DNA from 3 places in the Auritidibacter ignavus genome. Region 3 is predicted to be linked to each of the others. Evidence: predicted binding sites of a transcription regulator. Region 3 holds the regulator's gene; each other region holds the start of a gene.
The links. The regulator HrcA, encoded in region 3, represses chaperone genes, less so after heat shock. The targets are predictions, from matches to a motif close to TTNGCACTCGNNNNNNNCGAGTGCNAA.
Positions count from the first base shown of each region.

Region 1: groL (chaperonin GroEL) is a predicted target of HrcA. The motif match lies at 786-812, and genes of this name have one in related genera.
Region 2: groES (co-chaperone GroES) is a predicted target of HrcA. The motif match lies at 819-845, and genes of this name have one in related genera.

Region 1 covers NZ_CP122564.1:2,476,723-2,478,993, forward strand. Annotated here, with positions in the region: gene QDX22_RS11185 (DUF3263 domain-containing protein) at 1-77, shown strand, start outside; gene QDX22_RS11190 (LytR C-terminal domain-containing protein) at 83-751, shown strand; gene groL (chaperonin GroEL) at 991-2,271, shown strand, end outside.
Region 2 covers NZ_CP122564.1:2,577,343-2,579,613, forward strand. Annotated here, with positions in the region: gene QDX22_RS11730 (THUMP-like domain-containing protein) at 1-786, opposite strand, end outside; gene groES (co-chaperone GroES) at 997-1,293, shown strand; gene groL (chaperonin GroEL) at 1,373-2,271, shown strand, end outside.
Region 3 covers NZ_CP122564.1:662,214-664,484, forward strand. Annotated here, with positions in the region: gene dnaJ (molecular chaperone DnaJ) at 1-763, opposite strand, end outside; gene hrcA (heat-inducible transcriptional repressor HrcA) at 786-1,802, opposite strand; gene QDX22_RS02945 (DUF3097 family protein) at 2,014-2,271, shown strand, end outside.

The sequences.
Region 1 (2,271 bases), 830 kb from region 3:
TGTTGATCAACCGCATTCGCCAACGTCGTCGCACCGCCGACCGCGCCGACCGCCACCCACAGAGCACCACTAGATGAACAAGATGTCCAAGACAGAGTATGAGCCAGACCGGTTCTCTCACGTTCCGGAATACACCACCGAGCACGGGGCCCACCGGGCAGATTTCCGTGGCCCCGAATCCAGCGCCCACCTGATCTGGATCATTCTGGCCGCAGGGTTGGCGTTGGCCATTGGTGCTTTCAGTTTCATTTTGCTCCCTCAACTACGGTCGCAAATTTTCGCTGATGCTCCTGTGGTGGCAGGCCCCTCGCCCGAGGAGGATCCGGACGCTGTCTTGGAATCACCCACAGACGCCTCGGATGCTAGCAACGATGTTGGCTCGCCGGATCCCGCTGATTCCGCCGTCCCGGACGACGCTGAGACGGCTGTCGACGAGGACGCAACCGGTGCTGAGCCCTCTGCCACGGAAGAGACTCAGGAATCCGCGGAGGTTGACTATCAAGCTCCCGTCTCGGTATATAACTCGACCACCATTAACGGTCTCGCTGCCCAAACCGAAGCTGAGTTGACCCAAGCTGGGTTCAATGTTGTGACCGTCGGAGATTGGAATGGGGGCCCGGTGACCTCCAACATCGTCTACTTTGATGATCCAGCACTGCAAGCCACCGCCGAAGAAGTTGCCTCTCAGGTGGGTGGCCAAGCCCAGCAGAATGACACGGTCAGCGGTCTGACCGTAGTGGTCGTTCAGTAGGGCTCGTCTTGCGATGAACAGCCCCGGAACTCTACTTGCACTCGCCCGGGGGGAGTGCTAATAATGGAGTTAGCACTCTTAGGTTGTGACTGCCAAAGTTGCCCTAAGAAGTAGACGCCCTTCACTCCAGTGAGGTCGGGAGTAAACCGCCACCCGGTGGTTGCTCCTCACCGTCCGTCGCGGGCACTTGAGTGTGGGACTTCACCGAGAGATTCGTCCAGAAAGGACTTGTGCATTTCATGGCTAAGACCATTGCATTCGATGAAGAAGCACGCCGTGGCCTCGAAAAGGGTTTGAACACGCTGGCTGACGCCGTCAAAGTGACGCTCGGCCCGCGTGGTCGTAACGTCGTCCTGGAGAAATCCTGGGGCGCTCCGACCATTACCAACGACGGTGTGTCTATCGCTAAAGAAATTGATCTCGATGACCCCTATGAGAAGATCGGGGCCGAACTGGTCAAAGAGGTCGCGAAGAAGACTGACGATGTTGCCGGTGACGGTACTACCACTGCGACCGTGCTGGCTCAGTCCCTGGTGAAAGAGGGACTGCGCAACGTCGCTGCCGGGGCTGATCCCATCGCGATTCGTCGCGGTATCGACAAGGCCGTACAGGCTGTGACTGAGAAGCTGGTTGCTCGCTCCCACGAGGTCGAGACCAAGGAGCAGATCGCAGCGACCGCCTCTATTTCTGCTGCTGACCCACAGATCGGCGAACTGATTGCGGAAGCCCTAGATAAGGTCGGCAAGGAAGGTGTGGTGACCGTTGAAGAGTCCAACACCTTTGGCCTGGACCTGGAATTGACCGAAGGCATGCGCTTCGATAAGGGCTTCCTTTCCGGTTACTTCGTCACTGATACTGACCGTCAGGAAGCGGTTCTGGAAGATCCCTACATTCTGATCGTCAACTCCAAGATTTCCAACGCTCGCGACATGGTCGGTCTGCTGGAAAAGGTCATGCAGTCCGGCAAGCCGTTGCTGATTATCGCTGAAGACGTTGAAGGCGAAGCCCTGGCTACCCTGGTGGTCAACAAGATTCGTGGCACCTTCAAATCTGTGGCGGTCAAGGCTCCGGGCTTCGGTGACCGTCGTAAGGCGATGCTCAACGACATCGCTGTCCTCACTGGCGGGCAGGTCATCTCTGAAGAAGTCGGCCTGACCCTGGAGAACGCCACCGTTGACATGCTGGGTACCGCTCGGAAGGTGACCATCACCAAGGACGAGACCACCATTGTTGAAGGTGCTGGCGAGGCCGATGCGATCTCCGGTCGTGTGGCGCAGATCCGGGCTGAGATTGAGAACTCTGACTCGGACTACGACCGCGAAAAGCTTCAGGAACGTTTGGCTAAGCTGGCCGGCGGTGTGGCCGTGATCAAGGCCGGTGCTGCTACCGAAGTTGAGCTCAAGGAACGCAAGCACCGTATTGAAGACGCTGTGCGCAACGCTAAGGCTGCTGTTGATGAGGGCATCGTTGCCGGTGGTGGCGTGGCACTCATTCAGGCTGCTGCTGAAGCGTTCGCCGAG
Region 2 (2,271 bases), 730 kb from region 3:
GGCAAGATCATTGAACCACAGGGCTACCTCCACTACCGACCCGTGATCCGAGACCCACTGGGCCTCGGCGGTGGTGGGAATGGAGTCATGGGCGAGACCGGGACCGAGCTTGACCCCGACGGCGTGTCCGGCATCGGCGAGCCGTTCGACAAAGGACAAGGGGGGAGAGAAAGACTCCGGATCGAAAATCCGGTGGGCGGATTCGGCGGTGGAGACTTCACGTCGGGCCGGGTCCAACCACAGCCCGGCTCCCGAAAGCTGCTCGGCATGATCGGCGACCCAGGTCTCGACCTCGGCGGCGATCACCTCAGCGTGCGGGAACGGCGTCAAATTCAAGGTGGCCACCGCCGCGGTGATGTCGTCGACCTCCACCGCGGTGACCTGCAAATCGATCGCCGCAAAAGCCATGGCATCGCCGCCGATCCCACATCCGAGATCAATCACGTGCTGGATGCCGTGGGCCTGAAAACGGCGGGCATGGTGGGCCGCCACGCCCAGGCGGGTGGCCTGCTGTAACCCATCAGTGGTGAAGAACATGTGCTGGGCGAACTCGCCGAACTTTGCGTGGGCTTTTTCGCGCAACTTCAGCTGGGTGAGCACTGCGGCAGCGAGCGTGGAGTCCACGCCGTCCCGGCGCAGTTGCGTCGCTAACTGCAGGGGATCTTCACGGTGATAACTCGTCTCGGTGGTGAGCTTATCGAGCAGAGCGCGACCGGCCGGAGAGAGCAGTTGCGCCCAGGTTTCGGCGTTTTCAGCAGTGGGTTGGTGTGTTGGCACGATGTTCACGTTACCGCCTGCTCCTCTCTGAGCAGAACAGGCTGGCACTCATCTTGACCGAGTGCTAATCACAGAATAGAGTCGAGTTAGCACTCGAACAGTGAAGGTGCTAAATGCCAGACGCCATCCGGCACCCGCGACGACGGTTGGCTCGCCCGGCGCAAAAACCTTGATTCAGTTCACGAAAAACGTGACAAAGAACTACAGGAGAGTTTGATTATGGCAGTTTCCATCAAGCCCCTTGAGGACCGCATTGTCGTCCAGCCGCTGGAAGCCGAGCAGACCACCGCTTCCGGTTTGGTCATTCCCGATACCGCACAGGAGAAGCCACAGGAAGGCACCGTCGTGGCCGTTGGTCCCGGTCGTATCACCGATAGTGGCGAGCGCGTCTCCGTCGACGTCAACGAAGGCGACGTCGTGCTGTTCTCCAAGTTCGGTGGCACTGAGGTTAAGTACAACGGCGAAGAGTACCTGGTGCTCTCCGCACGTGACGTGCTGGCTGTTGTCACCAAGTAAGTCTGCTCAGTCGCTGATCATTCACTGACAGAACAGATTGAGTGAAAAGACTGTCCTGAAATAACCGGAAGGAGAACAGATGGCCAAGAAGCTACTGTTCAATGACGATGCTCGCCGTGCACTGCAGGCCGGTATCGATCGTCTGGCCGACACTGTGAAGGTCACTTTGGGGCCCAAGGGTCGCAACGTCGTGCTCGACAAGGCATTCGGCGCCCCGAACATTACTAACGATGGTGTCTCGATCGCTCGCGAAGTCGAGCTGGAAGACTCCTACGAAAACATGGGCGCCCAGCTGGCTAAAGAAGTTGCCACCAAAACTCAAGACATCGCTGGTGACGGTACCACCACCGCCACTGTGCTGGCTCAGGCTCTCGTCAATGAGGGTATGCGCTTGGTGGCTGCCGGCGCTGCCCCGAACGAAGTCAAGAAGGGCATCGAGCAGGCCGTGGCTGTTGTGGAACAGCGTCTGCTGGACAACGCCAAGGACGTCACCGACAAGAACCTGGCTCAGGTGGCGGCTATTTCCGCTGGCGACGACGAAGTCGGTGAACTGCTGGCTCGCGCTTTCGATGCAGTGGGCACTGACGGTGTGATCACCATCGAAGAATCCTCCACCACCTCGACCGATCTGGATATCACCGAAGGTATGCAGTTCGATAAGGGCTACCTCTCGCCCTACATGGTCACCGATACTGACCGTCAGGAAGCGGTACTGGAGAACCCCTATATCCTGATCACCCAGTCCAAGATTTCCAACGTCCAGGAATTCCTGCCCCTGTTGGAGAAGGTCCTCAACGAGAAGAAGCCGTTGATGATCATCGCCGAAGACGTCGACGGTGAGGCACTATCCACCCTGGTGGTCAACAAGATCCGCGGGACACTCAATGCTGTGGCCGTGAAGGCTCCGGGCTTCGGTGATCGTCGCAAGGCCATGTTGCAGGATATCGCGATCCTCACCGGTGGTCAGGTGGTCTCCGA
Region 3 (2,271 bases):
CCGGGTGGTCTCCGACTTTGATTTCCACATAGAGATCGCCCTGGGGGCCACCGGCGGGACCGGCTTCACCACGACCGGCCAGCTGAATGCGGGTGCCGGTATCGACACCGGAGGGAATCTTGATGGTCAGCGACACCCGTTCGCGAACACGGCCCTGGCCACCGCACTCGTGGCATGGGTTGGGAATGGTGTCGCCAAAGCCCCGACAGCTCGGGCAGGTTTCGGCGGTCATCACCGTACCCAGAATGGATTGAACCGGGCGACGGATTTGGCCTTGGCCGTGGCAGGTTTCGCAGGTCTGAGTGCCGGTGCCGGGTTCGGCACAGGAGCCATCGCAAACGCTACAGCGTACCGCGGTCTGTAGGTCGATGGTTTTCTCTACACCGAAGACAGCATCTTCGAGCTCGATCTTGACGTTAATCAGCGCGTCTTGGCCGCGACGGGTACGTGAGGCCGGGCCAGAACGGGCACCACCGCCACCGCCGAAGAAGGTGTCAAAGATATCGGAGAAGCCACCGAAGCCTCCTCCAAAGCCACCGGTCGCTCCGGTACCGTTAGCGTTACCGGTCATATCGTAGTTACGACGTTTGGTCTCGTCCGAAAGCACTTCGTAGGCGGCGGTGACCTGTTTGAATTCTTCGGCAGCGTCAGGTGAGGGGTTCACATCTGGGTGCAGGGTGCGTGCCTTCTTCCGGTAGGCGCGCTTAATTTCTTCTGCCGAGGCATCTTTCGATACCCCCAGAACCTCGTAGTGATCTGCCACGGTGGAGTAACTTCCTTCCAATTTACTGAGCTAAGATTTTCGACAAGTAGCGGGCGATGGCCCGTACCGCAGACATGGTACCGGGGTAGTCCATCCGGGTTGGACCCACCACACCCAACATGGAACTGCTGTTGGGGCCATAGCCGGCTGCGACGACGGAGGTCCCCGACAATGACCCCTGGTTTTCGGTACCGATCGAGACGGACAACCCCCGCACGTCTTGTTGCATTTCGGCCAGTAGCTTCAGCAACACGACCTGTTCTTCCAGTGCTTCCAACACCGGTCCGATCGAGGATCCGAAGTCGGTTTGAGACCGAGCCAAGTTGGCGGTACCGGCCAAATAGATCCGGTCGCGCTGAGTGGAGGCCAACAACAGCTGGAGCTGGTGGGATAAATCTTCGGCCAGGCGCTGTTCTCTTCCGGGCACACCGGCCAGAATGCCCGGAATCACCGAGAGCGCTTCCTGGGCAGTGAGCCCGTTGAGCTGGCGGACGAAGATGTCGCGCACCACCTGGACGTCGAGGTCATCTTCCTGATCGGCGACGGTGAACATGCGCTGTTCGATTTTCCCGGTCGAGAAAATCACCGCAACCAGTAGGCGGTGTTCGGCTAACCAGACGAGCTCGAGGTGACGAATCACCGCGGTATCGGTCTTGGGAAACTGTGCGACGGCCACTTGGTGGGTGAGCTGGGCCAGTACCTGCACACTCCGGGTCATGACCTCATCGAGGTCTTCGGTGGTGATGTCCAAGACGGCCTGCACGGCACGTTTTTCTGCTGCCGAGAGCGGCCGAATCTCGGAGATGCGGTCAACAAAGTACCGGTACCCTTTATCGGTCGGGATCCGCCCGGCCGAGGTGTGCGGGGCAACAATAAGCCCTTCATCTTCCAAATCGGCCATATCGTTACGCACCGTGGCCGAGGAGACGCCGAGGTCGTGACGATCCACCAGGGCTTTGGAACCGACTGGCTCCCGGGAGGCGACATAGTCTTCCACGATGGCCTGCAAGACTTTCATCCGGCGCGGTAGCTCGCTCATCTCACCGTCCCTTCTGCTCACCCTGTTGATGGTCGTGCGTATCTTCCACAAATTAGCACTGTCGGGCGCCTAGTGCTAATTCTAGTAGCCCGCTGTGGTGATGTGCAGTCTCACCGGCGGTGCTTCGCTGGCAGACAAACGTCCGGTGGTAGTCTCACCGGGAACCGAGTGGACCACGTCACTGACGACGTGCCAGCGAAAGGGAGTACTGATGGAGTGGGATCAGTGGGGACCAGAGACTCTGGCAGCAGATCAGGCTCGGCGGGCCCGGCAGGCCGTTGTTCCCAAGGTTCCCGCTGCTAAGAATCTGGTGGTCGAGGATGCCACCACTGGTTTCACCGGAGCGATGATCCGGCTAGAACGGGTTGGTGGGATGATCGTGGTGGTCTTAGAAGATCGTCGCGGTGCGACCAAGTCTTTCCCGTTGGGCCCGGGATTTCTGATCGACGGACAACCGGTTGAGCTGGTG